Regions from separate parts of the Nocardia sp. NPDC050713 genome, predicted to be linked through region 1. Evidence: riboswitches for the same ligand, from Rfam matches in the RefSeq annotation. Region 1 holds a riboswitch; each other region holds the start of a gene.
What was found. A riboswitch is a leader RNA that binds a small molecule or an ion and turns the genes downstream of it on or off. The one in region 1 is predicted to bind cobalamin.

Region 1 (9,881 bases):
TGGCCGCCTCGTCGCGGTCACCGGCGGTACCGACCACACGGCGCGTGTGTGGGACCTCGGCACCGGAAAACAGATCGGTGTTCCCTTGACCGGCCACAGTCGGTGGGTGGTGGCGGTGGCGACAGCCGTGGTGAACGATCGTCCCGTCGCCGTCACCGGCAGCTGGGATGCCACGATCCGGCTGTGGGATCTCGGTACAGGCGTACAGGTCTGCGATCCACTGACCGGCCACACCGATCAGGTGCTTGCGGTGGCGACGGCCGTGGTGGACGGTCGGCCGGTCGCCGTCACCGGAAGCAATGACAAGACGGCGATGATATGGGATCTCACCACCGGTGAACCGGCTGGTGATCCGCTGATCGGCCACTCCCACAAAGTGGGGGCCGTCGCGACAACCACCGTGGACGGCCGCCCGGTAGCCCTCACCGGCGGCGGGGACGGCACAGCCCGGATGTGGGACCTGATGACCGGCGAGCAGCTCGGCGATCCGCTGACCGGGCACTCCGACGAGGTGGGCGCCGTGGCGGTGGCGCACGTCGGCGGTGTCCCCGTTGCCGTCACCGCCGGTGCGGTCACCGGTACCGATCACACGGTCCGCACGTGGAGCCTGACGGCGCGTCGCCGGAACGCCGAACCCTCGGATGGGCACAGCGGCGCCGTCGTCGCGGTGGCGGCGGCGATGGTGGACGGGCGGTCGGTCGCCGTCACCGGCAGCGGCGATGGCACGGCCCGCATCTGGGATCTCGCCGCAGGTAAGCGCATCGGCGTCTCCCTCGACGGCCACACCGGTGAGGTGCACAAGGTGGCAGCCGGGACGGTGGACGGCCGCCCGGTCGCCGTCACCGGCGGCTACGACGCACTCCGGCTGTGGGACCTGACCACGGGTGATCCCATCGGCGAACCGCTGACCGACCCCGACGGACCCACCCTCGCGCGGGCCATGGCAATGGTGGACGGCCGCCTACTGGCCGTCACCAGCGGCGGACATCGCAGCGGCAGACCCATGCGGGTATGGGACCTGGCCACCCGCGCGCCGATCGGCGGATTTCCCGCCGGCCGCCGCCGCGGTTACGCCGACAAGGTGATCGCGGTGACGTTGGGACAGTTGGACGGGCGGCCTGTCGCCGTCACGGGCGCCGACGACCGGACAGTTCGGTTGTGGGACGCGACAACTGGGAAGCAGATCGGTGAGCCCCTGATCGACCATGACTGCTCGGTGCGGGCAGTTGCCACGGCTTCGGTAGAAGGCCGCCCGATCGTGGTCATCGGCAGCGACGACAAGACAGCGCGGACAGCAGACCTGACCACAGGCCAGCCGATCGGCGAACCGTTGCGCGGCCACACCGACGTGGTGTGCACGGTGGCCGCGGGCACGGTGGACGGACGCCCGGTCGCCGTCACCGGAAGCTGGGATGCCACGGTGCGCGTGTGGGACATCACGACGGGCGAACAGATCGGCGAGAAGCTGGTGTTCCCCGCCATGGTGAACGCGGTCGCGGTGACGCCGGATGGGCGCCTGGCAGTCGGATTCGGCACGGAGCTGGCCATTCTGGCCTTTCGCTGACCGCAGCCCTTTCGCACCGCCTCGGCAGCCACGGCTCGATCAGCGAACGATCGGGAATTGTCCCGAGAGCCAGTCATCATCGAGGATGTCACCCTCGGGCAGCGGTTCGTCGGCCGCAGCCTCGGCCTCGAATCAGAGCACGGGCGGGCCGAACTCGGTGCGGCATGTGGCGGCCGACACCGTTCGATCGACGAATGGCATTGGCCCGGGGGAACCGAATGGCACTGGCGCGCGTCGAACAAGCAGCAGGGGAGAAATTGTTCGTCGACGTATGAGGAGGGGTGGCATGGAGCGTTCGAGGTGTGTGCCGTCGTGGCGGCAGGGGGTGAGTCCGAAAGCGCGGAGTCGTCCGGTGCGGCAGGCGGGGGAGGCGTGCGAGGGATATGCGTCGCGAAGGCGGCGGCAAAGGCGTCCGCCGGAGGACGGCTGAGATCGCTTCTGGCGGAGAGCTACTGAGAACACTTCCGCCGGAGGTGGACAGGCGAAGGTCGAGAGCACAGCGGCCGGGCCGCGCGGGGAGCGCGGCCCGGCCGGAGTTCTAGCGCACGGCCTTGGCCGCCGCGACCATGTTGCGCAGCGAGGCTTCCACCTCGACCGGGCCGCGGGTCTTCAGACCGCAGTCCGGGTTGACCCAGAGCCGTTCGGCGGGAACGGCTTTCAGGGCGGCGCGGAGCGAGGCGGTGATCTCCTCGACGCTGGGGACGCGCGGGGAGTGGATGTCGTAGACACCCGGGCCGACGCCGAGGTCGAAGCCCGCGGCGTTGAGGTCGTCGAGCACCTCCATGCGGGAGCGGGCCGCCTCGATGGAGGTCACGTCGGCGTCCAGGCCCGCGATCGCGTCGATGACCTCACCGAACTCCGAGTAGCACAGGTGGGTGTGGATCTGGGTGGCGTCGGAGACGCCGGAGGTCGCCAGGCGGAACGAGCCGACCGACCAGTCCAGGTACGCGGGCTGGTCGGCGGCGCGCAGCGGGAGCAGCTCGCGCAGCGCGGGTTCGTCGACCTGGATGATGCGGATGCCCGCGGCCTGCAGATCCACCGTCTCGTCCCGGATGGCCAGCGCCACCTGGCGCGCCGAGTCGGCCAGCGGCTGGTCGTCGCGCACGAACGACCAGGCGAGGATGGTGACCGGGCCGGTCAGCATGCCCTTGACCGGCTTGTCGGTCAGCGACTGGGCGTAAGTGATCCAGTCGACGGTCATCGGCGCGCGCCGGGTGACGTCGCCGAACAGGATCGGCGGCCGCACGCAGCGGGTGCCGTAGGACTGCACCCAGCCGTTCTCGGTGGCCGCGAAGCCGTCGAGCTGCTCGGCGAAGTACTGCACCATGTCGTTGCGCTCGGGCTCGCCGTGCACGAGCACGTCGATGTCCAGCTTTTCTTGCAGCGCAACGACATCGGCGATCTCGGAACGCATCCGCCGCACGTACTCGGCCTGGTCGATATCGCCCTTGCGCAGCGCCGCCCTGGCCAGCCGGATCTCCGGGGTCTGCGGGTAGGAGCCGATCGTGGTGGTGGGCAGCGCGGGCAGACCCAGTCGCTGCGCCTGCAGCGCGCGGCGTTCGTCGGCGGGCGCGCGCTTGGTGGCGTCTGGCCCGAGCGAGTCGAGGCGGGCCCGAACTTGCGCGTCGGAGAGCCGCGGGTCGGTGGTTCGCGACTCCGCCGCGGCGCGCGCGGCGGCGAGCTCGTCGGCGATGGCCCCGGTGCCCTGCGCCAAAGCCGTTGCCAGCAGCCGTACTTCGGCTACCTTCTCGGCGCCGAAGGCGAGCCAGGAGCGCAGTCGGTCGTCCAGCCCGGTCTCGGGCGCCAGCGAGTACGGCACGTGCAGCAGCGAGCAGGAGCTCGACACCGCCACCGACGACGCGCTGCCGAGCAGCGTCCCGAGGGTGGTCAGCGCGCGATCCAGGTCGGTGCGCCACACGTTGCGCCCGTCGACCACGCCCGCCACCAGCAGCTTGTTCGCCAGCGACGGCAGCGAGGCCACCGCGGACAGCTCCAGCGCCGAGGTGAAGTCCAGTGCGATGCCTTCGACGGCGGTGCCCGCCAAAGCCGGAAGCGCGTCGCCCGGCGTGCCGAAGTAGGTGGCGACCAGGATCGCGGGCCGCTCGCTCGCCTCGGTCAGCTCGGTGTAGGTGCGCCGGACCAGCTCGATCTCGTCCTCGGTGAGGTCGGTGACCAGCACCGGCTCATCGATCTGCACCCACGCCGCACCCGCGGCGGCCAGCTGCCGCAGCAGTTCGCGGTAGAGCGGCACCAGCTCGCCGAGCCGGTCGAGCGCCGCGCCGCCGGTGGCCTTGGCCAGCTTCAGGAAGGTGACCGGCCCGACCACCACCGGACGCGCGGGCACGCCGAGCTCGATCGCCTCGGCGAGTTCGGCGAGCAGCTTCTCCGGGTGCAGCGCGAAGGTCGTCTCCGAGCCGATCTCGGGAACCAGGTAGTGATAGTTGGTGTCGAACCACTTGGTCATCTCCAGCGGTTCCACGGAGTCGGTGCCGCGGGCGGCGGCGAAGTACCGGTCCAGCGGATCGGCGATCCCGGCCACCCGCTCGGGCAGCGCGCCGAGCAGCACGGCGGTGTCGAGCACCTGGTCGTAGTAGGAGAAGGTGCCGACCGGGATCGAGTCCAGTCCGGCCGCCTGCAGCTCGGTCAGCTGGGCGCGGCGCAGGTCGCGGGCAACGGTGTGCAGCTGCTCGGCGTCGATGCGCCCGGCCCAGTACGACTCGGTGGCGCGCTTGAGCTCGCGTCGCGGCCCCACGCGCGGTAGCCCGAGAACCGTCGCGGTGAATGGTGTGTGTTCGGAAACAGTCACGGTGTGCTCCAGTGCTTTTCAGGACGTGAGCCATCGCCATGCGAGCACGCGGCGACCAGCGGACGTCGTTGGGCAACCGAAGAGACACGGAGCCCAAAAAGTCGGCGCTGATGGTCCGCGCGCCCAATCCACGAGGCGGTGGCCGCCGGATACGGCGTATCCGGCACGGCTGGCAGGTCTTCGGACTCGCGGGCACCGGCTGGGGAGAATTTCCTCCCGCCGACCTACTGACCGTCGCTTCCCAGGTCTGCACCCAGTGCGTGATGACGGTGTTCGTTCCTGCATACCGCTGCGGGACAGTCCCGGATTCCCACCGGGTTCCCTCTCGCCCGCCGCCCGGCAAACCGGGAGCGGACTTCGACTCCGGCGCTCGACGTCGGGGCTCCATCTCGTCGGGCGCACTGGAGAACCAGCTGCGTTGTCCAGCATAAACGGACGACGGGATATTCCGTGCGCGCCCCCGGCAAGCCCCGCACAGACCCGCTGGGCAGGTGGTGAGATGTGACGCCCTGATGAACGCAACTTCGCAAGCCTGCTAGGTCTGGTTGTGAAGATTGCTGCGAAGGGGACTTCCCTGTCGGTGCTGTACCGAGAGCCGGGTACCTTGGGGCAATGTTCTCGAAAGTCTTGGTTGCCAATCGCGGCGAGATCGCTATCCGCGCCTTCCGCGCGGCCTACGAACTCGGCATCGGGACGGTCGCCGTCTTTCCGCACGAGGATCGCAACTCGGTCCATCGGTTGAAGGCCGCGGAGTCCTATCAGATCGGGGAGCAGGGCCACCCGGTCCGGGCTTACCTCTCCATCGAGGCGATCATCGACGCGGCCAAGACCGCGGGCGCCGACGCCATCTACCCGGGTTACGGATTCCTCTCCGAGAATCCGGACCTGGCGGCGGCCTGTGCGCGCGAGGGCATCACCTTCATCGGCCCCTCGGCCGAGGTGCTGGAGCTGGCGGGCAACAAGGCACGCGCCATCGAGGCCGCCAGGGCGGCGGGCCTTCCGGTGCTGAAGTCCAGCGCGCCGTCGGCGGACGTGGACGAATTGCTCACCGCCGCAAACGAACTCGAATACCCGATCTTCGTCAAGGCGGTCGCGGGCGGCGGTGGGCGCGGCATGCGCCGGGTCGCCGCGCCGGAGCAGCTGCGCGAATCCATCGAAGCGGCCTCGCGTGAGGCCGAGTCCGCGTTCGGCGACCCGACGGTGTTCCTCGAGCAGGCGGTGGTGAACCCGCGCCACATCGAGGTGCAGATCCTGGCCGACCAGCACGGCAACGTCATGCACCTGTTCGAGCGGGACTGTTCGGTGCAGCGCCGCCACCAGAAGGTGATCGAGCTCGCGCCCGCACCGAACCTGGATCCCGAACTGCGCGAACGCATCTGCGCCGACGCGGTGGCCTTCGCCCGCCAGATCGGCTACAGCTGCGCGGGCACCGTGGAGTTCCTGCTCGACGAGCGCGGCAACCACGTCTTCATCGAGATGAACCCGCGCATCCAGGTCGAGCACACGGTGACCGAGGAGATCACCGACGTCGACCTCGTGCAGTCGCAGCTGCGCATCGCGGCGGGCGAGACCCTCGCCGACCTCGGCCTGAGCCAGGACTCCGTCGCCATTCGCGGCGCGGCGCTGCAGTGCCGCATCACCACCGAGGACCCGGCCAACGGCTTCCGTCCCGACACCGGTCGCATCACCGCCTACCGCACCCCCGGCGGCGCGGGCATCCGCCTGGACGGCGGCGCGAACCTCGGCGCGGAGATCGGCGCCTACTTCGACTCCATGCTGGTGAAGCTGACCTGCCGCGGCCGGGACCTGCCCGCGGCGGCGGCCCGTGCGCGGCGCGCGCTGGCCGAGTTCCGCATCCGCGGCGTCACCACGAACATCCCGTTCCTGCAGGCGGTGCTAGACGACCCCGACTTCAAGGCGGGCCGGGTCACCACCTCGTTCATCGATGAGCGTCCGCAGCTGCTGACGCTGCGCCAGTCCGCCGACCGCGGTACCAAGATCCTCGAGTACCTGGCCGACGTCACCGTCAACAAGCCGCACGGTGACCGCCCGACCACGGTGTATCCGCACGACAAGCTGCCCGCCATCGACCTGAGCGTGCCGCCGCCGGACGGTTCGCGCCAGCGGCTGCTGCGCCTGGGCCCGGAGGGTTTCGCGCAGGCGCTGCGCGAGCAGAAGGCGGTCGGCGTCACCGACACCACCTTCCGTGACGCGCACCAGTCGCTGCTGGCCACTCGCGTGCGGTCCAACGGCCTGTTGCAGGTCGCCGGGCACGTCGCGCGGATGACCCCCGAGCTGCTCTCGGTCGAATGCTGGGGCGGCGCGACCTACGACGTGGCGCTGCGCTTCCTCTACGAGGACCCCTGGGAGCGGCTCGCCGCGCTGCGTGAGGCGATTCCGAACATCTGCTTGCAGATGCTGCTGCGCGGACGCAACACCGTCGGCTACACCCCGTACCCGGAGCAGGTGACCAGGTCCTTCGTCTCCGAGGCGACGGCCACCGGCATCGATATCTTCCGTATCTTCGACGCGCTCAACAACGTCGACCAGATGCGTCCGGCCATCGACGCGGTGCGCGAAACCGGTACCGCCATCGCCGAAGTCGCGATGAGCTACACCGGCGACCTGTCGAACCCGAACGAGACGCTCTACACGCTCGACTACTACCTCAAGCTGGCCGAGCAGATCGTGGACGCGGGCGCGCACGTGCTCGCGATCAAGGACATGGCGGGTCTGTTGCGCGCCCCGGCGGCCGCGACCCTGGTCACCGCGCTGCGCAGCAACTTCGACCTGCCCGTGCACGTGCACACCCACGACACCCCCGGCGGTCAGCTGGCCACCTACCTGGCGGCCTGGCAGGCGGGCGCCGACGCGGTGGACGGCGCGAGCGCCGCGATGGCGGGCACCACCAGCCAGCCCGCGCTCTCGGCGATCGTCGCGGCCGCGGCCAACAGCGAGCACGACACCGGACTCGATCTGCAGAACGTCTGCGATCTGGAGCCGTACTGGGAGGCGCTGCGAAAGGTGTACGCGCCCTTCGAATCCGGGCTGCCCGCGCCGACCGGACGCGTCTACACCCACGAGATCCCCGGTGGTCAGCTGTCGAACCTGCGCCAGCAGGCCATCGCGCTCGGCCTCGGCGATCGCTTCGAGGAGGTCGAGGCCAAGTACGCGGCGGCCGACCGGCTGCTCGGCCGCCTGGTGAAGGTGACGCCGTCGTCGAAGGTCGTCGGCGACCTCGCGCTCGCGCTGGTCGGCACCGGCGTCGACATCGAGGACTTCGCCGCCGATCCCGGCCGCTACGACATCCCCGACTCGGTGATCGGCTTCCTGCGCGGCGAACTCGGCACCCCGGCGGGCGGCTGGCCCGAACCGTTCCGCAGCAAGGCGCTGGCCGGACGCGGCGCGGCCAAGCCGGAGACCCCGCTTTCGGCGACGGATCAGGCCGGGCTGGAAGGCGATTCGCTGGAGCGGCGCGCGACGCTGAACCGGCTGCTGTTCCCCGGCCCGACGGCGGAATTCCTCACCCATCGCGAAAAGTACGGTGACACTTCGGGTCTGAGCGCCAACCAGTTCTTCTACGGTTTGCGCCGCGGCGAGGAACACCGCGTGCAGCTGGAGAAGGGCGTCACCCTGCTGATCGGTCTGGAGGCCATCTCCGAGCCCGACGAGCGCGGTATGCGCACGGTGATGTGCATCCTCAACGGCCAGCTGCGGCCGATCGCGGTGCGGGACCGGTCCATCGCCACGGAGATCCCGGTCGCGGAGAAGGCGGACAAGACCAACCCCGGCCATCTCGCCGCGCCGTTCGCCGGTGTCGTCACCCTGGCGGTCGCCGAGGGCGACACCGTCGAGACCGGCGACACCATCGGCACCATCGAGGCCATGAAGATGGAGGCCGCCATCACCGCGCCGCGCGCGGGCACCGTCGCCCGTGTCGCGATCGGCAAGGTGCAGCAGGTCGAGGGCGGTGACCTGCTGGTCGAACTCGCCGTGCGCGAGTCCACCGCGGAATGACCCGGATCGTCGCCGGTGCGGCGGGCGGGCGGCGCCTTCGGGTGCCGCCCGCGGGCACCCGGCCGACCTCCGACCGGGTGCGCGAGGCGCTGTTCAGCGCGCTCGACGCCAGGATGGATCTGGACGGCGTCCGGGTGCTCGACCTGTACGCGGGATCCGGCGCGCTCGGGTTGGAGGCGCTGTCCCGCGGCGCGTCCTACGCGCTGCTGGTCGAGTCGGATCGCAAGGCTGCGGCCGTGGTGCGCGGCAATATCGCCGACTTGGGCCTGCCCGGCGCGGAACTGCGCGTCGGGTCGGTCGCCGCGGTGCTCGCCCAAGGCGGCGCGGGCCGGTTCGATCTGGTGCTCTCCGACCCGCCCTACGACGTGGACACGGCGGCGGTGACCGCCGACCTGACCGCGTTGGCCGACGGTGGCTGGCTGCACCCCGACGCGCTGATCGTCGTGGAGCGGTCCAGTCGTTCCCCCGAAATCGCTTGGCCCGCAGCCTTCGTCCCGGCCAAGCCGCGCCGCTACGGCGAAACCCGTCTGGAACTGGCCGACTACCGGCCGTGACCGGGTGGTAGCGTCGCCTCATGGCTGGAGCACTGTGTCCCGGGTCGTTCGATCCGGTCACCAACGGGCATCTCGACGTATTCGCCCGCGCCGCGGCGCAATTCGACGAGGTCGTGGTGACCGTCATGGTGAACCCGAAGAAGCAGGGCATGTTCACCGTCGAGGAGCGGATGGAGATGCTGCGCGAGGCGACGGCGCACCTGCCGAACCTGCGGGTCGCCTCCTGGCAGGGCCTGACCGTGGACTTCGCCAAGGAGCAGGGCATCACCGCCATCGTCAAGGGCCTGCGCGACGCCACCGACTTCGGCTACGAGCTGCAGATGGCCCAGATGAACAAGAAGCTCTCCGGCGTCGACACCTTCTTCATCGCCACCAACCCGACCTTCAGCTTCCTGTCCAGCTCGCTGGTCAAGGAGGTGGCGACCTACGGCGGCGACGTCAGCGACATGCTCCCGCCATCGGTGCACAAGCGCCTGCTCGACCGCCTCGCCGAACGGCGCGGCTGAGCCCACGGACAAAGAAGCCGCCCCGGTTCCGAATCCTTCGGAACCGGGGCGGATGTCGTTCGGGGCCCGAAGTCAGAAGACCAGGCCGCGCAGCGCGAGGAAGCGCATGCCGCCGACTGCGGCGGTGATGGCGAGGACGGCCGCCGCCTGAGCGGTGTCGCCGAGGCCGGGTGCCCAGATCTCCAGCCCCGCCAGCGCCGCGGTGGTGATGCCGAGGCCGACGAGAGCGAGTCCGCCGCCCTCCCACTGCGCGGTGAACCAGCCGACCCGGCCCGCGGCGTGGAAGGTGAGCTGGCGGTGCAGCTCGTTGGCGATGATCGTGCTGACGACCGATCCGGCGATGTTGGCCATGATCGGGCCGACGCCGTGCATGGCGAAGAAGAGCAGGACGTAGGCGACATTGCTGGAACCGCCGACGAGCGCGAAACGCACGA
Region 2 (9,881 bases), on a different contig from region 1:
CGCCCGTGCCGCGCGCTGTGGAAGGCGATCACATCGGCCGCCGCGATGATTCGCGCCGCCTTGACGGTCACCAGTTCGGGATCGCCCGGCCCGAGTCCGATACCCCAGAGTTTGCCCGGTGTGGTCATTCCGCTTCGCTCGCAATCGCGTTCAGTGCCGACGCGGTGATGGCGCTGCCGCCGCGCCTGCCGCGCACCGTCAGGTATTCGACGCCGCCGTAGGCCGCCAGCGCGTCCTTGGACTCGGCGGCGCCGACGAAACCGACGGGGATGCCGAGGATCGCGGCCGGGCGCGGGGCGCCCGCGTCCAGCATGTCCAGCAGGTGGAACAGCGCGGTCGGCGCGTTGCCGATGGCGACGACCGCGCCGTCCAGCCGGTCACGCCACAGCTCCAGCGCCGCCGCCGAACGCGTATTGCCCAGTGCCGCGGCCAGTTCCGGCACCCGCGGGTCGGCGAGGGTGCAGATCACCTCGTTGTCGGCGGGCAGTCGCTTGCGCGTGACGCCGGAGGCGACCATCTGCGCGTCGCAGAGGATCGGCGCGCCCGCGTGCAACGCCGCCCTCGCCGCCGCGACGACACCGGGGGAGAAGGCGATGTCCTCGGTCAGATCCACCTGTCCGCAGCCGTGGATCATGCGCACGACCACCCGCGCCACGTCCGGCGGGAAGGCGCTCAGGTCCGCCTCGGCTCGGATCGTCGCGAACGACTGCCGATAGATCTCGGCCCCGTCGGTGAGGTAGCTGGTGCGCACGTCGGACATGGCGTCCACCCTAGGACGCGGCCGGGGGAGTCCGCCCACAGCCCCGGGATGTCGGAGCGAGGGCGGAGGTATGGCCACGCAGGGACGTGTCGAACCGTGAGGCAGGTATGCCGCGGGTCGGCCAGATCGGCGGGGGAGTCCGCCCCGAGGTCCCGGAATGTCCGAAACGGGGACGGAGGCGCGCCCAACTCGGGGTGGGCGGACGGGGCAGGCGAATGACCTGCCGATGGCCGGAATGGACGCGCAGGTATGCGCCGAACGGTGGAGCGGGCGTGCGGGTCGCGGGTCAGGTGCGTGGTCGTTCGAGGATGCGGGACATGACGATCGCGCTGCGGGTGCGCCCGACGCGCGCGTTCTCCCTGATTCGCTCCACCGTCGACTCGATCTCGGCCATGTCGGTGGCCATGACGTGCACCAGCGCGTCGGCCTCGCCCGCGATCGTCCACACACCGACCACCTGCGGGATCGGCTCCAGGCTTCGGCGCAGTTCGGCCGGGGTGATGTTGTCGCGGTAGTACACCTCGACGTAGGCCTCGGTGGTCCAGCCCAGCGCGGCCGGGTTCACCAGCGCCGTGAAGCCGGTGATCTGACCGCTGGCGACCATGCGGTCCACCCGGCGTTTGACCGCGGGCGCGGAAAGCCCCACCGCGGAGCCGATCTCCTGGAACGAGGCGCGCGCCGAGCGCAGCAGGTGGCCGAGAATCTTGCGGTCGGTATCGTCCATCACAGCCCTTCCTCCGTGACGCAATGATTCGCCGTTCTACCGTCGATTTGCGCAACGATTCGGCGTTCCGGACGCAATGCTAGGCCCTTTACCTTCGTGGCAGCCGTATTCCTCACTCCGGGAGCCACGATGACCTCAGTAGCTACCCTCCAGACCACCGAGCCCGCCCCCGCACGCCGACCCGTGCCGCGCCGGTTCGTGATGTGTCGCCCCGACCATTTCGACGTCCGGTATTCGATCAATCCGTGGATGAATCCGGACGCGCCGGTGAACCGCGCGCTGGCGCTCGCCCAGTGGGACGACCTACGCGCGACCTTCGAGCGCCATGGTCACCGGGTCGACGTGGTGCCCGGCGAACCGGGTCTGCCCGACATGGTGTTCGCCGCCAACGGCGGACTGGCCGTCGGCGACCGGATCATGTCCGCGCGCTTCACCCACCCCGAACGCGCCGCCGAGGGTCCCGCCTTCCACCGCTGGTTCGCCGGACGCGGCGTGGACGTCGCGGCGGCCGCGGAACTCAACGAGGGCGAGGGCGATTTCGCGTTGATCGGCGGCCGATTCCTGGCGGGCACCGGCTTCCGCAGTTCCGCGGCGGCCCACCGCGAGGTCGAGCTGCACTTCGGAATCCCGGTCGTCTCACTGGAATTGGTGGACCCGCGGTTCTATCACCTGGACACCGTCTTGATGGTTCTCGACGAGTCCACCATCGCCTACTACCCGCCCGCCTTCGACGAGACCAGCCGCACCGTGCTCGCGGGCCTGTTCCCGGACGCGGTCGAGGCGACCGACGCCGACGCCGCCGTTCTCGGCCTGAACGGGGTGTCCGACGGGTATCACGTCTTCCTCAGCCCGCACGCCACCGACCTCGCCGCCGCCCTCCGCGCCCGCGGCTACCTTCCGGTCCCGGTGGACGTCTCGGAGTTGCTGAAGGCGGGCGGCGGAATCAAGTGCTGCACGCTGGAATTGCACTGAAGGCGGGCGGCGGGATAAGTGCCGCGCGCGCGAACCGGCCTCGCCCGGTCCACCTGACGTCGGTTCGGGCGCTATCGCGTGCTCAGTCGACGCGGTAGCCGTCGGGAGTCGCCACCACATCGGTGACCTCGCCGCGCGGGCGGCCACAACGGCGGTCGCAGCCGGACCAGTGCTGACGTCCCGCGACGGTGACTTCCTCGGCGGGGATGTTGTCGCCCGCGCTGTCGGTCGACGAGCTGTCCGCCAGGACGCGGCCGGATTCGACTGCCGCGGTGACGTCGGCGCGTACGTCGGTCAGCGACTTCGCGCAGCCGGGCTGTCCGGCGCACGCGCTGACGTGCAACCACGGCGAGGCGGCGTCGAAGATCAAGCCCATCGGCGCGAGCACGCGGACCACCTGTTCGGCGGCCCACTCCTCGAGGTCCGCGACGATCAGACTGCGCCACGGCGTGATGATCACCGGGCGCTCGATCGCCGCGACGAATTCGGCGAGTCGCGCGTCGAGCGCGCCGAGCCGGACGCCCGCGCCGAGCGCGACCGAGCCGTCGTCCTGGTCGAGCCAGCCGATCGGAACATCCTGGGCCGCAGTGATTTCCACGCGCTCCGTGCCGGGCGTCAGACCGATCGACTCGATGATCCTCGCCGGACCGTCCGCGACCTCGTGCAGCCGCCACTGGCCCGAACTCACCTCGAGAAAGCCCTCGGCGGCGGCAAGCACGCTATCGACGGCCTCCGCTTTGGTGACGCGGATGCCGGTGTCGGCTCCCGCCAGCAGCAGCGCGAACTCGTCGGGGCCGACCGCGTGGACGCCGATGTCTCCGTCCAGACCGCTGACATCGCCGCGGCCGTCGTCGAGCGTGAACAGCACCCGTCCCGGCAGTTCCGCCAGCCGGGGCGTCGCGCACAGCCGAGCGTCGAGATCGCCGACCAGCCCGCGCACGTCCGCGAGCCCGCCGACCCGCCCGGACAGCGGCGAGGCCACGATGTTCCGCACGCGCTCGTGCGTCCGGCTCGGCAGCAATCCCGCCGCCGTCAGATGTGCGGTCAGCGCCTCCGCGTCGCGCACCTGACGCAGCTGAAGGTTGCCGCGCGAGGTCAATTCGATCGCGCCGTCGCCGAACTCGCTCGCCGCGGTCGCCAGGGCGAGCACCTGGTCGGAGGTGAGCCGTCCACCGGGCACCCGGATGCGCGCGAGCGGTCCGTCGGCGGCCTGATGCAGCCGCAGCACGCCGGGGCAGGAATCGGGGGCGGTTCGAGTCATAGCTCCTTCAGCCTACGTGCGCGGGCGTGCCCGAACCCACGGGCGGGAGTTCGCCCTGCGCGCGATGCCGAGAACGACGCGGCCAACGGCACGACCCGCAGCTTCGGCGGTAGCTACGACCTCGGCATCGAGCGCACGCCCGCAGGCTCGCGGACCGACCGGCTCCGCTCTTTCCTCGCTGCCAGCAGACGGCGACACCGACCGCTCCGGAACCGGGCGTGCGGCGGGCCACGCCATGCCGGGTACGCTCGGCGTGCTCGGCGGCGTCGAGGAAACCGGTGCAATTCCGGTGCGGTCGCGCCACTGTGAACAGCCAGACCCTCTCCGGCGAGCACCACACCCCGATGGGCGCGTCACCCGAGGAAGGTCACCCGTGATCCTGCTGCTGTCCACGTCCGACACCGATCTGCTCAGCGCGCGCGCCAGCGGCGCGGACTACCGGCTCGGCAACCCCGCCCGCCTGCTGGTCGACGACCTGCCTGGATTGCTGGACGGGGCCGATCTCGTGGTCGTCCGCATCCTCGGCGGCAAGCGTGCCTGGGAGGACGGGCTCGCCGCGCTCCGCGACAGCGGTGTGCCGATGGTCGCGCTCGGCGGTGAGATCGCGCCGGACGCCGAGCTCATGGAATGCTCGACGGTCCCGGGCGGCGTCGCGGCCGACGCGCACAACTACCTGGCCGCGGGCGGTCCGGAGAACCTGCGCCAGCTGCACAACTTCCTGTCCGACACGGTCCTGCTCACCGGCCACGGCTTCGCGCCGCCGGTGCAGCTGCCCAGCTGGGGCGAGCTCGAGCGCGTCGCCCGCCACCCGGCGCCGGTCGCGGGCCTTCCGACCGTCGCGGTGATTTACTACCGCGCCCAGCATCTGGCCGGCAACACCGGCTACGTCGACGCACTGTGCGCGGCGATCGAGGACGCGGGCGCGCGACCGCTGCCGCTGTACTGCGCTTCGCTGCGCACCGCCGAACCCGAGCTGCTGAACACGCTGCGCCAAGCCGACGCGCTGGTCGTCACCGTGCTCGCCGCGGGCGGCACCAAGCCAGCCACCGCGTCCGCGGGCGGCGACGACGAGGCATGGGACGTCGGCGCGCTCGCCGAACTGGACGTGCCGATCCTGCAGGGCCTGTGCCTGACCAGCGGCCGCGCCCAGTGGGAGGACAACGACGACGGCCTCTCGCCGTTGGACGTGGCGACCCAGGTGGCCGTGCCGGAGTTCGACGGCCGCATCATCACGGTGCCGTTCTCGTTCAAGGAGTTCGACGCCGACGGCCTGTCCACCTACGTCCCCGACCCGGAGCGGGCCGCCCGGGTCGCGGGCATCGCGACGCGCTACGCCCGGCTGCGCCACATCCAGCCCGCCGAGAAGCGACTGGCCGTGATGCTCTCCGCGTATCCCACCAAGCACGCCCGCATCGGCAATGCCGTCGGTCTGGACACGCCCGCGAGCGCCATTCGGCTGCTCACCGAATTGCGTTCCGCCGGTTACGATCTCGGCGAGTCGGGGGAGATTCCCGGTTTCGAAGAACGGGACGGCGACGCCCTGATCCACGCGCTCATCGCGGCGGGCGGTCAGGACCCGGACTGGCTCACCGCCGAACAGCTGGAAGGCAACCCGATCCGCATCGGCGCCGCCACCTACACCGCCTGGTTCGACACCCTCCCGGAAGACCTGCGCGAGGCCGTCGTCGAGGCGTGGGGTCCGCCGCCGGGTGAGCTGTACGTCGACCGATCGGCCGACCCGAAAGGCGAGATCGTCATCGCCGCACTGCGTTTCGGCAACGTGGTGCTGATGGTGCAGCCGCCGCGCGGCTTCGGTGAGAACCCCGTCGCCATCTACCACGATCCCGATCTGCCGCCCAGTCACCACTACCTGGCCGCCTACCGCTGGCTGGCCGCGCCGGAGACGGCGGGCGGTTTCGCCGCCGACGCCATGGTGCATCTGGGCAAGCACGGCAACCTGGAGTGGCTGCCCGGCAAGACGCTCGGCATGTCGGCCTCGTGCGGCACCGACGCGGCGCTGGGCGACCTGCCGCTGATCTACCCGTTCCTCGTCAACGATCCCGGCGAGGGCACCCAGGCCAAGCGGCGCGCGCACGCCACCCTGGTCGACCACCTGATCCCGCCGATGGCGCGCGCCGAAAGCTACGGCGACATCTCGCGATTGGAGCAGCTGCTCGACGAGCACGCCAACATCTCCGCGCTCGACCCGGCCAAGCTGCCCGCCATCCGCCAGCAGATCTGGACGCTGATGCGCGCGGCCAAGATGGACCACGACCTCGGGCTCACCGAACGCCCCGACGAGGAGTCCTTCGACGACATGCTGCTGCACGTCGACGGCTGGCTCTGTGAGATCAAGGACGTGCAGATCCGCGACGGCCTGCACGTGCTCGGCCAGGCGCCCGCGGGCGACGGCGAACTCGATCTGGTGCTCGCGATGCTGCGCGCGCGGCAGCTGTGGGGCGGCGAGGTGTCGGTGCCCGGACTCCGAGAGGCACTGGGGCTGAACGAATCCGGCGACGAGGCGCGCGAGCGGGTCGACGTGATCGAGGGTCGCGCGCGCGAGCTGCTCGGCGCGCTACAGGCCGCCGACTGGTCGGTGGACGCGATCGACGGACTGGTCGCGCGATTCGCCGACACCCTCGTGCCCTCGGGCGCGGCGGCCATCGGCGGCGCGGAACCGGGTACGGCCGGTGCGGTGCGCGCCGTACTGCGCTTCGCCGCAACGGAAGTGGTGCCGCGCCTGCGCGAGACCGGCGTCGAGATCGAGCGGGTGCTGCACGCGCTGAACGGCGGGTTCGTCCCGGCGGGCCCGAGCGGTTCGCCGCTGCGCGGCCTGATCAACGTGCTGCCGACCGGCCGCAACTTCTACTCGGTCGACCCGAAGGCGGTGCCGTCGCGGCTGGCCTGGGAGACCGGTCAGGCCATGGCCGAATCGCTGGTCGAACGCTATCGCGCCGACCACGGCGAATACCCGCGCTCGGTGGGCCTTTCGGTGTGGGGCACCTCGGCCATGCGCACCTCCGGTGACGACATCGCGGAGGTCTTCGCGCTGCTCGGTGTGCGGCCGGTGTGGGACGAGGCCAGCCGCCGCGTTACGACTCTCGAAGCGATCCCACTCGCCGAACTCGGCAGGCCGCGTATCGACGTGACCGTGCGCATCAGCGGGTTCTTCCGCGACGCCTTCCCGCACGTGCTCGCCCTGCTCGACGACGCGGTCCGGCTGGTGGCCGAGCTCGACGAGCCCGCGGAGTCGAATTACGTTCGCGCGCACGCGGAGTCGGATCTGGCCGAACACGGCGACGCCCGCCGCGCCACCACCCGCATCTTCGGTTCCAAGCCGGGCACCTACGGCGCCGGTCTGCTCCAGCTCATCGATTCCAAGAGCTGGCGCACCGACGATGATCTCGCGCAGGTCTACACCGCGTGGGGCGGTTACGCCTACGGCCGCGATCTCGACGGCGCACCGGCCGCCGACGACATGCGCTCGGCCTATCGCCGAATCGCGGTGGCGGCCAAGAACACCGACACCCGCGAGCACGATATCGCCGACTCCGACGACTACTTCCAGTACCACGGCGGCATGGTCGCCACCGTGCGCGCGCTCACCGGCAAGAATCCGGAAGCCTATATCGGCGACAGCACCCGACCCGACGCGGTGCGCACCAGGACCCTCTCCGAGGAGACCTCGCGCGTGTTCCGTGCCCGCGTGGTGAACCCGCGCTGGCTGGAGGCGATGCGCAGGCACGGCTACAAGGGCGCGTTCGAGATGGCCGCCACCGTGGACTACCTGTTCGGCTACGACGCCACCACCGACGTGGTCGCCGACTGGATGTACGAGAAGCTCACCGAGAGTTACGTTTTCGACGACGTGAACCGCAAGTTCATGGAACAGTCCAACCCGTGGGCGCTGCACGGCATCACCGAACGGCTGCTGGAGGCGGCCGAGCGCGGCATGTGGTCCGCCCCCGAGGCCGAGACGCTGGACCGGCTGCGCCAGGTGTATCTGGAGACCGAAGGGGAACTCGAGTAGTATCGCGGCGCAGGCGGACCCGGTCGTACTCGGGTCCGCCCCGCCCCCAATTCGTTCGGAATGGCTCCGCAAAACGACGCCTCGGTTTTTATTGCGGCGCATGTCGTTTCATTTCCCGCCGTCGCCGTATTCGTCCGCGAAAAGTCGAAGGGCCGGTGCTGGCAACCCCCCAATTCCTGGGCCGATTCGCTGATCTTGCAACGTAATTCGGTTTCGTCATTCTGTCGACATCGAGAGTGTGGAAGGCGCATCATATCGATGTCCTGAAAGCCGATTCTCGGGGCACACACTATTCGGATCGGCCGGATGATGGGAATTCATCATGATCAAAAAGTTGATAGCGGCAGCGGTGCTGACCATCGCCGCGACCACCGGAATCGCCACCGCGACCGCCAACGGCTCGCCGGGGGGCGTGGTGGCGGGGGTGGACCGCGGCGTCGAGTACACCGCTTCGGTGGCGCCGGATCGCTCGGGGGCGACGCTCACCTTGGCCGCCGGGACCTTCGAGATCGCGCCGGACGCGGTGCTGGTGCACGCGCCCGACGGCACGGTGATCGGCAGCGTGCCGACCACACTGCACTCCGTGACGGGTCAGCTGGTGCGCGTCGCGCCGGTAATCGACGCGAGCGCAACGGAATTGACGCTGACCCCGGTCAGCGCTCCGGCCCAGCCGGAACTGGGGTTCATCGGCGATGCGGGAACGACGATCGCGGGTATCGCGATCGGCTGTGTGATCGGCGCATTGATCGGCGCGATCTTCTTCATCCTCCCGGCCATTCCCGGCTGCATCATCGGAGCGGTGATCGGCGGGATCATCGGCGCGAACGCCTGAGGCGAGCAATCGAGGGGTGAACACTCCTCGCGAACCCGTGGCCCGTCCGGGAAACAACCGGACGGGCCGCATTCGTGCGACGATAAATTCCGGACACGGTGCATTTCAATTTCTCGAAATGCGCCTCGCGGCCCTTTCGCACGCTGCGCAGGAGAAAGGACCGCGGCCAAGCGTCCAAGATGGTGTGAGGAGACCGCGTCGCCGGGGAGGGGCGGCCCGGGCCCGGTTTCTCCGCGCGCATTCCCGCCTTGTACCGGTGCGACCGGCCGTGCGATGGCAGTGATCGCACGGGATGCCGTCCGCTGCGGGGCCGTCTGCCGCAGGTTCGCCGGGGGTCCCGCAGCCGGGTGTCGACGTCGCGGTGAGCAGGCGAAATACCTCGAAATTGGGGGTCTCCAGGTATTGACTAGCGGCGAAAACCGAGGACACTAGATGTACACCGGAACACCGAAGAGTGCCACACAATCGGCGGAGACGTCCAAAGAAAGTACTGGTAACTCGCACAGGATCCGGCTAGGCCCCCGGCAAGCCAGTCGAAGACCAGGGTAATCAGCGACGACTGAAACCCAAGGATTCGATGGAGACTACCGGGGACTGTTCTGTTCGGGGGTAGTTCTCCCTCGCGCGGCCCTCCGACCTGTGGTAACGCCTCACTCGGCCTTCGGGACGAGCGTGTTGTGCCGCGCCGCCGTCCACCAGCGCCCGCCCTCCTTCACCAGGACGTACAGCGCGACCATCGCCGGATCCACATCGATGGGATCGCCTTCCGCCGTGATCGCCCGCGCGGCCTTGTGCGCGACGGCCACATCCGGCCGCAGGAAGACGATGTCGGTCACCTCGTAGCGCGCGTACTCGTCCTTCAGGAATCCCGCCAGCCCCTTGCGGCCCGCCTCCAGCAGCGCATCCCGCCCGGTGATCACCATGCCCACCGCGTTCCCCGCCGACGCGTTCGCGGTGAAGCCGCTGACCATCAGCTCCGCGTCCTTGTTGTTGAAGCCCTCCTCCACATCGGCCACCAATCGCTTGATCGCGGCGATGTCCTCGGTGTGGTCCACGGTCGTGTCCTCGACCACCGGCGATTCGTCTGTCGTTGCGTTCATGATCGACAGCTTGGTACCTGAACAAAGGTTGAGGTCAAGTCCGGCGGGTCGACCGGGTTCGCGGAGGCGCTGACGAAGGTGCCGACCGCGCTGTCGGCGACGTCCGCCTGGTCGGCGATCTCCTGCACGCGGGCCAGGGTGTAGCTCCGGCCCGCGAAGACCGTGAAGCGCTCCGAACGGTGTCCGGAGTTCTTCCAGGCGC
Region 3 (9,881 bases), on a different contig from region 1:
GGGCTGTTCCTGCACCACCGCACCGATTCGGTGCCCGGCACCGCGGTCACCGTCGCGATGGACGGCAAACGGCCGCTGGTCGGCGAGGTGCAGGGCCTGACGGTGAAGACCGAGATCCCCGCGCCGCGCCGCGCGGTCAGCGGGCTCGACTACAACCGGGTCGCCATGGTGCTCGCGGTGTTGCAGAGCCGCGGCCGCGTCTTCCTCGGCAAGCACGACGTCTACGCGGCGACGGTCGGCGGCATGCGCCTCGTCGAACCCGCGGCGGACCTGGCCATCGCGCTCGCCATCGCCAGCGCCGAATCCGATACCGCGCTGCCGCCGGGCTGGGTGATCCTCGGCGAGGTCGGCCTCGCGGGCGAAGTGCGGAAGGTGACCGGCGTGGCACGTAGGCTGGCCGAAGCGCAGCGGCTCGGCTTCACCACCGCGCTGGTGCCGCCGGGGCTGGATCGAGTGAAGGGCGGGGGCATGAAGATTCACGAGGTGACCGACGTCGGTTCCGCGCTGCGGATCAGCGGCCTGCGCGCGCGGCGGGCGGCGCGGAGCGAGGCGGCCGAGTGATACCCGGGCGGTGGGCGGCGTATCTGCTAGGCAGACCGGCCCCCGTCGCGCCGAGTACGCCCGCCCCGTCGACGACCGCACGGAACAGGCTGCCCGAGATCGTCACCCGGCTGGCTCCCGGCACGCCGCTACGAGACGGGCTGGAACGCATCCAGCGCGGTCGCACCGGCGGCCTGGTCGTGCTCGGCTACGACGCGGACGTCGAGCGGATCTGCGACGGTGGGTTCGAGCTGGACGTCGAATTCGCGCCGACCCGGCTGCGCGAGCTGTCGAAGATGGACGGCGCGGTGGTGCTCTCCACCGACGGCGCCCGCATTCTGCGCGCCAACGTGCACCTGGTGCCCGATCCGAACCTGCCCAGCGCGGAATCCGGCACCAGGCACCGCGCCGCCGAACGGACCGCCGCCCAGACCGGCTACCCGGTGATCGCGGTGAGCAAGTCGATGCGCACGATGACGCTGTACATCGATGAGGTCCGCCACCTGGTCGAGCCGTCGGCCACCATCCTGGCCAGGGCGAACCAGGCGCTGGGCACGTTGGAACGCTACAAGGCGCGGCTGGATCAGGTGTGCGAGCAGCTGTCGGAGAGCGAGCTCGAGGACGTCGTCACCCTGCGTGACGCTTTATCGGCGGCCCAGCGCCTGGAGCTGGTGCGGCGTCTGGCCAAGGAGATCGAGCAGAGCGTGCTGGAGCTCGGCGCCGACGGTCGCCAGCTCGCCCTGCAACTGGAGGACCTGGTCGGCGACAGCGCCTGGCTGCGCGAGTTGCTCGTCCGCGACTACCTCGCCTGCGAGCCGGCGGGGGCAGAGGCAGGTGTGCCTGATCATGGTGTGGTTCTCCGCACGGGTACCAGGCAACGGGAGAACACGGCCTGCTCGTGCGCCGACCGCCGACATGTGAATGGGTCAGAGGCGGCGGGGGCGGGTGTACCTGATCATGGTGTGGTTCTCCGCACGGGTACCAGGCAACGGGAGAACACGGCCTGCTCGTGTGCCGACCGCCGACATGTGAATGGGTCAGAGGTCGAGCGCGCTATGGCGGGGCTGGACCTGGTCACCGATGCCGAACTGCTCGACCTCACCAATCTGGCCGCGCCGCTCGGTTATCCGGGCACCATCGAGGCGCTGGACCTGCCGATGCGCCCGCGCGGCTACCGGGTGCTCACCCGGATACCCCGGCTGCGCTTCACCCACATCGAATCGCTGGTCGACTCGTTCGGCTCGCTACAAGGACTGCTGGTCGCGACAACGAGCGAGCTACAGGCCGTCGACGGGATCGGCGTGCCGACGGCGCGGCAGATCCGCGACGGGCTGACCCGCCTCGCCGAAGCGGGCGCGGACAACCCGTTCGAACGGGATCGATGAAGCCGCGGCTCAGGCGATGTTGAACGGCTCGGCCGCGCTGCGCACCGAACCGAGTTGCGCGACAACCGAATACGCGCCGGGCGGGACCGGGACGCGCTCGCCCGCGCAATTCGGCTGAGATGTCGAGCCGGACCAGGTGACCTGGAAAGCGGCCTGCTCACCGCGATTCAGATTGCGCACGTCGGGCTGACCGTCCGGATAGCAATCGGTGCTCGACCACAGCTTGCGGGTGCCGTCGAGGGTGTAGACCGAGATCTGCTGCAATCCGGAGCCGACGTCGCGGGCGCAGGTCACCGAGGAGATGTTGGTGATCACGATGCCGAACACCGGCTGCTCGCCCGCCTTGTAGGTGGGTTGCTCGACGGTCACCTTCACCGCCAGCGACTGATCGGGGCACTGCCCGGACGCCACCGGAGCCGGACTTGCCGCCGGGGTCACCGAAGGTTTGGGCGCGTCCGCGCTGGCGGATGACTTCAGCGTGTCGCCCGACTTCTTCACCGACGAGGTCGAACTCGACGCGGCCACCTTGGCGTCACCGGGCGAGCCGCCACCGCGCACGACCATCACCACGAGCCAAATCACCAGCGCGAGCGCCAAGACCAGGATTCCGATGGCGAAAACGCGACGACGCCAGTAGATCTCCGGAGGCAGCGGTCCAGTCGGTTCCAGCACGATTCAAACTTACGGGCAGCACCGGGCGCGGTGTCTCAGGACCTCGGCGTGTCGAACTGGACGACGCCATGGTGCCGGGTGCATCGCACCCGGCACGCTGGGGAAACTCCGCTCCTAGAACGGGTCAGGCGACCTCGCCGATGTTGCCGATGGCACTGTGCAGTTTCATCTGGCCCTCGGCCAGCTTGTAGGTGACGCACGCGATGGCGAGTTCGCCCGCCTTCACCCGCTCGGCGATGATCGACGAACGCTCCATGAGCAGTTTGCTGGTCTCGACCACGTGCCTGGCCTCGAGCTCGTCCACGTCGGACAGGCCCTCCCTGCGGCCGATCAGGATGGACGGCGACACCTTCTCCACCACGCTGCGGATGAATCCGCCGGGCACCTCGCCGCCGTCGAGCGCGTCGACGGTGGCCTTCACCGCGCCGCAGCTGTCGTGTCCGAGCACCACGATCAGCGGCACGTTCAGCACGTGCACGCCGTACTCGATCGAACCGAGCACCGAGCTGTCCACCACGTGGCCCGCGGTGCGCACGACGAACATGTCGCCGAGACCCTGATCGAAGATCAACTCCGCGGCCACGCGCGAGTCGCCGCAGCCGAAGAGGATGGCCGAAGGATGCTGACCGCCGACGAGCTTCGCCCGGTCGGCGGCGCCCTGATTAGGATGCATGAGGGTGCCGTTGACGAAACGCTCGTTGCCTTGGCGGAGAGATTTCCACGCGCTGATCGGGTTGGAATCAGACATACCGACCATTGTGCACAAGGCATTCGCTACCAGCGAGTCAGGTTCGTTACGTGTCGGCAAATATCGACTGGCCGCCGGGTGGCGGGGACGGTGAGGGTAATGCGTAGCGGGACAGGTCGGATCACACCGGCCCTGCCACAGATCGGTGATCGCGGCATCGACGCCGATGTGTTGCTGGACTGGTACGCCGAGACCGCCCGCGACCTGCCGTGGCGGCACCCCGGCGTGACCGCGTGGCAGATCCTGATGAGCGAGATCATGCTCCAGCAGACCCCTGTCGTTCGGGTGCAGCCTGTCTGGCTGGAGTGGGTGGCGCGCTGGCCGGTGCCCTCGGCGATGGCCGCGTCCTCCCAGGCCGAGGTGCTGCGCGCGTGGGGCAAACTCGGCTATCCGCGGCGCGCGCTGCGGCTGCACGAGTGCGCGCGGGTGCTCGCCGAGGAGCACGGCGACGAGGTTCCCACCGACGTGGACGTGCTGCTCGGCCTGCCCGGCATCGGCGCTTACACCGCGCGTGCGGTCGCCTGCTTCGCCTACGGCCAACGCGTGCCGGTGGTGGACACCAACGTGCGCCGGGTCGTCGCGCGCGCCGTGCACGGTCGCGCCGAAGCGGGCAATCCGGCCGCGCGCGACCTCGCCGAGACCGAGGCGCTACTGCCCGCGAAGATCGACCGCGCGGCGCGGTTTTCCGCCGCGCTGATGGAGCTCGGCGCGACGGTCTGCACCGCGCGCACGCCCGACTGCGCGCACTGCCCGCTGCCCGCCTGCGCCTGGGTGACCGCGGGTCGTCCGGTGTCCGAGGTGGTGCGCCGCACCCAGAAGTACGAGGGCACCGACCGCCAGGCCCGCGGCCGCCTGCTCGACGTGCTGCGCGCCGCGACCGGGCCGGTGGAGCGGGTGCGCCTGGACCTGGCCTGGACCCGCGATCCCGGCCAGCGCGATCGGGCGCTGGACTCGCTGCTGGTCGACGGGCTGATCGAGCAGACGGCGGACGGATTGTTCGCCCTCGCGGGTGAGGGCGATCGCTGACAGCCGGATGAAGGGGGCCTTCGGTCGGTCAGGCGAGGACCCGGTGCAGAAATCGTTCCACTTCGGCGCGATAGCGCTCGGGCTGATCGTCGTGCACCAGATGTCCCGCGTCCGGGATCAGCACGTACTCCGCATTCGCGTTGGTCTCGGCCATTTCCCGCATCTGCCCGGCCGGGGTGATGGTGTGCTCGCCCTCGATGAGCAGCACCGGGACGCGCACCGCCCGCCACTGCTCCCAGAAATGGCGGGTGCCCCACTCCTCGGAGATGTCGCGGAAGGTCGCGACCGAGCCGTGCAGCCGATAGCCGTCCGGGCCGTGCTCGAAGGAGTTCAGGAAGTAGCGACCCGCGACGGGGCCGAAGTACTCGAGCACCGAGTCGGCGTCGGGGAACGGCTGCGGCCACGACTCGATCATGGCCGCCCAGTCCGCGGCGGTGCGTCCGGTGAAGTCGGGGGCGATGTCCTCCACCACCAGCGCGCGCACCCGCTCCGGATACTGCGCGGCGAAGACCCAGCCGTGCAGCGCCCCCATGGAATGGCCGATCACGACCATCGGCTCGGTGAGGTGCGCGGTGGCCTCGGCGAGATCGGCGACGAAGGCCTCGGTGGTCAACTCCGGCGGGGCCGGGCGGCCGTGGCCCGCGGCGTCGTAGGTGTAGACGTGCCCGTGCGCCCGCAGCCAGTCCAGCTGGTCGCCCCAGGTGCGCGCGCTGCCCATCAAACCGTGCAGCAGCAGGATCGGCACGCCTGCTCCGCCTTCGTCGTACCACATCGGGACGATTGTGCCCCCGGGCTCGTCCGGGCGCGCGCCCGCCCGCGCGCGGGCGACGTATTGTCGAGTTCATGGCTGTCGTGAAGATCAACGCGATCGAGGTCCCCGAGGGCGCAGGGCCCGAGCTGGAGAAGCGGTTCGCGCACCGCGCGCACGCGGTGGAGAACTCGCCCGGCTTCCTCGGCTTCCAGCTGCTGCGTCCGGTCGCGGGCGAGAACCGCTACTTCGTGGTGACCCAATGGGATTCCGAGGAATCCTTCGCCGCTTGGCGGGACGGTCCCGCCCGTGCCGCGCACGCCGGCAGCGGGGACAAGAAGCCGGTCTCGACCGGGGCGTCGCTGCTCGAATTCGAGGTCGTGCTCGACGTCGCGGCCAAGCCCGCGTCCTAGCATCCGGCGGGTAACGACTCGCCCACACCGTGGTCAACAGGTGTCGACCGTGTTGACGACGGGCGCGCCGTGGTGTCACAGTTCGAGGTGACCAAGCGAGGGTGATGCGGTAATTCCGGTGTGATTCCGGAGCGGTCGCGCCACTGTGTTCCAAGCATCGAGTCCGATCTCCGCCGAGCAGGCGGGGGCCAGGCGAGGTGCCGGAAAGCCAGACACCGGCACCCTCCGCACCACCCATCTCACGGGACGCGACAACGCCCTGCCGGGACCGAGAATCCGGTCGGGACGTATCCCTAGGAGGACTCGAATGGCCATCGCGCATTCACCGAGCCAGGCGACCGATTCCCTGGCGACCGTGCTCGTCACGGTAGGTGTCGTTCTTCTCGCACTGCTCACGCTGTACCTGGTCGGCTTCGATCAGGGCGCCATCTCGCGCAGCGGGATGTTCATGCACGAGCTCATGCATGACGGACGTCATCTGCTGGGTGTTCCGTGCCACTGAACCCACCGACGACGACTCCGGTCCCCCTGGCCGGAACCTTGAAAACCCTGCTGCTGCGCGGCCTGCTCGCCGGTTTGATCGCCGGTCTGCTGGCCGCCACGGTGGGCTATTTCGTCGGCGAACCGAAGGTCGACGCGGCGATCGCCATCGAAGAGGCGAACGCGGCCACCGAAGAGTCGCACCACACGCCGGAGGAACCCGCCACGGGTCATTCCCACGGCGACGAGGAAGAGCCGCTGGTCAGCAGGCCCGGACAGAAGTTCGGGCAGTTCCTGGCTCTCGGCCTCAGCGGTCTCGCCTTCGGCGCGATCTTCGCCTCGGTCGCGCATTTCGCGCGGCGCCACACCGCACTGTCCGGTCCCAAGCTGGCGATCGGGCTCGGTGTCGCAGGGTGGGCCGCGATAGTCGCGGTGCCGTTCTTCAAGTACCCGGCGAACCCACCAGCGGTGGGTGATCCGGAGACCATCAACGATCGCACCCTGCTCTGGGTGGCCTCGGTGCTGCTCGGCCTCGCGGCCGTCGGCGCGGGGGTGTACGTGTACAAACTGCTGCGCGGGCAGCTGGACACCGTCCGGCTGATCGCGGGCGTCGCGGTGTTCGTGCTGATCACCACGCTGGGCTACGTCCTGCTGCCTGGCGTCGACGAGGTGTCCGCCGACTTCCCGCCGAGCCTGCTGTGGCAGTTCCGTGTCGCGTCGCTCGCCGTCTCCGCCACGCTGTGGGCGGCGCTCGGTCTCGGCTTCGCGGCGCTCACCGAGTTCGCGGGGCGTAACACCCAGGCGCGGAGCGAGGTCGCTACCGCGGGGTGACTCGCGTTCGAAAGATCAGGGGCAGTGTCGGTCTCATGACCGGCACTGCCCCTTTTCGGTCGAGCGGTCAGGCCAGCGCGGCGTCCAGGCTGATGATGTCGACACCGGCCAGCGCCTTGGAGACCGGGCAGCCGGCCTTGGCGGCCTCGGCGGCGGCGAGGAAGCCGTCGGCGTCCATGCCGGACACCCGGCCGCGGACGGTCAGTGCGACCGCAGTGATGCGGAAGCCGCCCGCCGGGTCCGGGCCGAGGGTGACGTCGGCGGTGACGTCCAGGCTTTCGGGTGTGGCGCCCGCGTTGCCGATCTGCGCCGAGAGCGCCATGGCGTAGCAGGAGGAGTGCGCGGCCGCGATCAGTTCCTCGGGGCTGGTGGTGCCGTCGGCTTCCTCCGCGGAACGCTTGGGGAACGACACGTCGTACTTGCCGACGCCCGAACTGGTCAGCTCGACCTGGCCGGAGCCGTCCTGCAGACCTCCGGTCCAAGCGGTGCGCGCGGTACGTGTTGGCATCATTGTCCTTTCACGAAGTGAGCCGAACTCGTGCAGGCTAGAACCTACCCGCACAGCCGAACCGTGCGCACCGCTTCCGCGGGCGAGCCGTCAGCTCGCCGCGCCGAGCTTCCCGTCGAGTTGCTCGAGTATCCGGGGCCACGCCGCACGGTGCCGGTCTCTGGCCGCCTCGCTCGCGAACCCCGAGTGCCGCAGGCGAAGCCGGATGCCGCGCGGCTGCTTGACGAACTGCACGCTCACCACCGTCTCGGCGCCCTCGGTGCCGCTCTCGCCGGTGACCCAGGTGAGCTCGACGAGGCGCTCCGGCTCCAGCCGCAGGAACCGGCCGTAGTGCGGGTTGCGCTTGCCCTCGAACTCGGTCTCGAAGAAGAACGGCTCGTTCACCGCGGGCTTCATCCGCACCGAATCCGGGGCGGCTAACCAGATGTCGAACCCCTGTGTCCATGCGGCGTAGAGCAAGCTGGGCGGTGCTTTCATCACCCGCTCCACGGTGAGGTCGTAGGGCCGTGCGGACAGATCCGGGAGACGAACTGACTGGTCGACCATCACCGGACCATACCCGCGCGCCCGAAGCCCCCACAGCATTTGCCCCGACGTGATCGGCTGTCACTCGGGATTGGTCACCCGGGCGAGCACGATGCCGCCGAGGATCAGCGCGAGCGCGAGCAACCGCCCCGCGCTGAACGGATCCCGGTGCACCACGATCCCGAGGGCGATCGCGCCCACCGCGCCGATGCCGGTGAAGACGGCGTAGGCGGTGCCGACGGGCAGCGTCTGCATGGCTCTGGACAGCAGGTATACCGCGAGGCTGCCCAGCACGAAGCACACGAGGGTGGGCAGCGGGCGGGTGAAGTTCTCGGTCGGTTTGATGCTCTGTGACCAGACGATCTCGACGAGGCCCGCGAGACCTAGTACGAGCCAGTTCATTTCGGTGCTCCGCTCATTCAGGGCTCCACTCGTTCAGGGGCTCCGCTCATTCAGGAGCGCGAGTCGTTCAGGGGCGAGAGTCGTTTGCGTGCGCGTTCGTTGGGTGCTCGAGCCGTTCACGTGCCCTAGGCCCTGTCTCGAAGTTCCATCCGGCGCCTCAGCCCGGACTTCGAGACAGGGCCTAGTCGTTCGCGCTCGAGTCGTTCGGGCGCGTCCGTTCTCGTTCAGTACTGCGCCGCGAGGGAGCGGGCGGTTTCGATGGCCTTGGCGTAGGAGTCGTCGTGTTCGGCTCGGCGATCGGCGAGCGCCGGATCCTGGCGGGAGTTGGCCAGTTCGGCGTGCACGAAAACCGTGTCGGTTACGGCGAAGTGGCCCGCGAAGAAGTCGCGCAGGTAGCGCTCCTGGTAGTCGAAGGCCGCCTTCGGCGCGCCGGGCGAATAGCTGCCGCCGCGCGCGGAGGTGACGACGAAACGGCGGTGCCCCAACGACATTCGGGGAAAGGTGATCTGGTCCAGCCAGGCCTTCAGCACGGCCGGAATCGAGTAGTTGTACATCGGGGTGCCGATCAGGATCACGTCGGCGGCGAGCACTTCGTCCAACAGGGGGCGCAGGACGGCCAGCGCCGCGGTCTGGGCCGGAGTCGTCGCCAGGCCGTCGAGGTCAGCCGGGTCGAAGGCGCCGCGCGCGAGGACCGCGTCGCACAGCTCGGTCCACGGCTCGTCCACGAAGGGCACGGGCCGCGCCGCAAGGTCTCGGTACAGGTACTCGCCGTTCGGATTCCCGGCGCGCCAGGCGGCGGCGAACTCCGCGCTCAGTTCCCGGCTGATGGAGCGGCGCCGGGCGCTCGCGTCGAGGTGCAACAAGGTGCTCATGCCTGCGCCTCGCCAATGCTCGGCTCCAGCACGCGCACCGCGCGCTGGCAAGTGATTCGCTCACTGCTTTCGCTCATGATTCAACCCTTCAACTAAGCGGACATATTGTCCGGTTCGACGTTAACAGCAAATCGGACACTCTGTCCACTTATCCCGAACTCCGCTAGAGTCGCTGTCATGGATGCCCGCTCGGATCTGCTCACCGGCGCACCGCTCGATCGACCGCCGAGCGAACGCGCGGACGCGGCACGCAACCGCGCCAAGGTCCTCGCGGCCGCGGCGGAACTCTTCGCCGAGCGGGATCCACGCGCGGTGACCATGGACGACATCGCCAAGGCAGCGGGCGTCGGCCGCGGCACGCTGTACCGCCGCTACCCGGACACGAATTCGATCGCCGTCGCGCTCCTCGACGAGCACGAACGCGCCATCCAAGAGCGCCTGCTGCACGGCGAACCACCCCTCGGCCCAGGCGCGTCCCCGGCAGACCGGCTGGCCGCCTTCTACGAGGCGATGGTCGAACTCCTCGACAGCCACGCGCACCTGGCACTCGGCGCGGAGACCGGCGGCGCCCGCTTCACGACCGGGGCATACGGGTTCTGGTACGCCCACGTCCGAGCGTTGCTGGTGGCGGCGGACATCCGTGACCCGGACGCGCTGGTCGATTCCCTGCTCGCACCGTTGGCCGCGGAGGTCTACACCGCACAACGCGAACGCGGGCTCAGCCCATCGAC

Region 2: it holds a riboswitch for cobalamin, as region 1 does, so the genes downstream of both, cobN (cobaltochelatase subunit CobN) here and metE (5-methyltetrahydropteroyltriglutamate--homocysteine S-methyltransferase) in region 1, are expected to answer to the same signal.
Region 3: it holds a riboswitch for cobalamin, as region 1 does, so the genes downstream of both, AB0H49_RS03320 (CbtB-domain containing protein) here and metE (5-methyltetrahydropteroyltriglutamate--homocysteine S-methyltransferase) in region 1, are expected to answer to the same signal.

What each region holds. Positions count from the first base shown of each region.
Region 1 covers NZ_JBFAHS010000011.1:230,387-240,267, reverse strand. Annotated here, with positions in the region: gene AB0H49_RS21480 (WD40 repeat domain-containing protein) at 1-1,564, shown strand, start outside; gene metE (5-methyltetrahydropteroyltriglutamate--homocysteine S-methyltransferase) at 2,103-4,370, opposite strand; cobalamin riboswitch at 4,524-4,734, opposite strand; gene AB0H49_RS21470 (pyruvate carboxylase) at 4,983-8,387, shown strand; gene rsmD (16S rRNA (guanine(966)-N(2))-methyltransferase RsmD) at 8,384-8,941, shown strand; gene coaD (pantetheine-phosphate adenylyltransferase) at 8,962-9,447, shown strand; gene AB0H49_RS21455 (GtrA family protein) at 9,520-9,881, opposite strand, start outside.
Region 2 covers NZ_JBFAHS010000015.1:24,912-34,792, forward strand. Annotated here, with positions in the region: gene AB0H49_RS25480 (precorrin-2 C(20)-methyltransferase) at 1-128, opposite strand, end outside; gene AB0H49_RS25485 (precorrin-8X methylmutase) at 125-760, opposite strand; gene AB0H49_RS25490 (Lrp/AsnC family transcriptional regulator) at 1,047-1,484, opposite strand; gene ddaH (dimethylargininase) at 1,614-2,456, shown strand; gene cobG (precorrin-3B synthase) at 2,539-3,717, opposite strand; cobalamin riboswitch at 3,940-4,061, shown strand; gene cobN (cobaltochelatase subunit CobN) at 4,091-7,747, shown strand; gene AB0H49_RS25510 (hypothetical protein) at 8,070-8,579, shown strand; gene AB0H49_RS25515 (SgcJ/EcaC family oxidoreductase) at 9,230-9,679, opposite strand; gene AB0H49_RS25520 (hypothetical protein) at 9,676-9,807, opposite strand.
Region 3 covers NZ_JBFAHS010000001.1:822,662-832,542, forward strand. Annotated here, with positions in the region: gene radA (DNA repair protein RadA) at 1-561, shown strand, start outside; gene disA (DNA integrity scanning diadenylate cyclase DisA) at 651-1,925, shown strand; gene AB0H49_RS03295 (hypothetical protein) at 1,935-2,597, opposite strand; gene AB0H49_RS03300 (carbonic anhydrase) at 2,722-3,345, opposite strand; gene AB0H49_RS03305 (A/G-specific adenine glycosylase) at 3,445-4,371, shown strand; gene AB0H49_RS03310 (alpha/beta hydrolase) at 4,400-5,143, opposite strand; gene mhuD (mycobilin-forming heme oxygenase MhuD) at 5,215-5,532, shown strand; cobalamin riboswitch at 5,588-5,771, shown strand; gene AB0H49_RS03320 (CbtB-domain containing protein) at 5,840-6,034, shown strand; gene AB0H49_RS03325 (CbtA family protein) at 6,025-6,843, shown strand; gene AB0H49_RS03330 (OsmC family peroxiredoxin) at 6,911-7,351, opposite strand; gene AB0H49_RS03335 (SRPBCC domain-containing protein) at 7,442-7,897, opposite strand; gene AB0H49_RS03340 (multidrug efflux SMR transporter) at 7,958-8,278, opposite strand; gene AB0H49_RS03345 (NAD(P)H-dependent oxidoreductase) at 8,503-9,150, opposite strand; gene AB0H49_RS03350 (helix-turn-helix domain-containing protein) at 9,328-9,881, shown strand, end outside.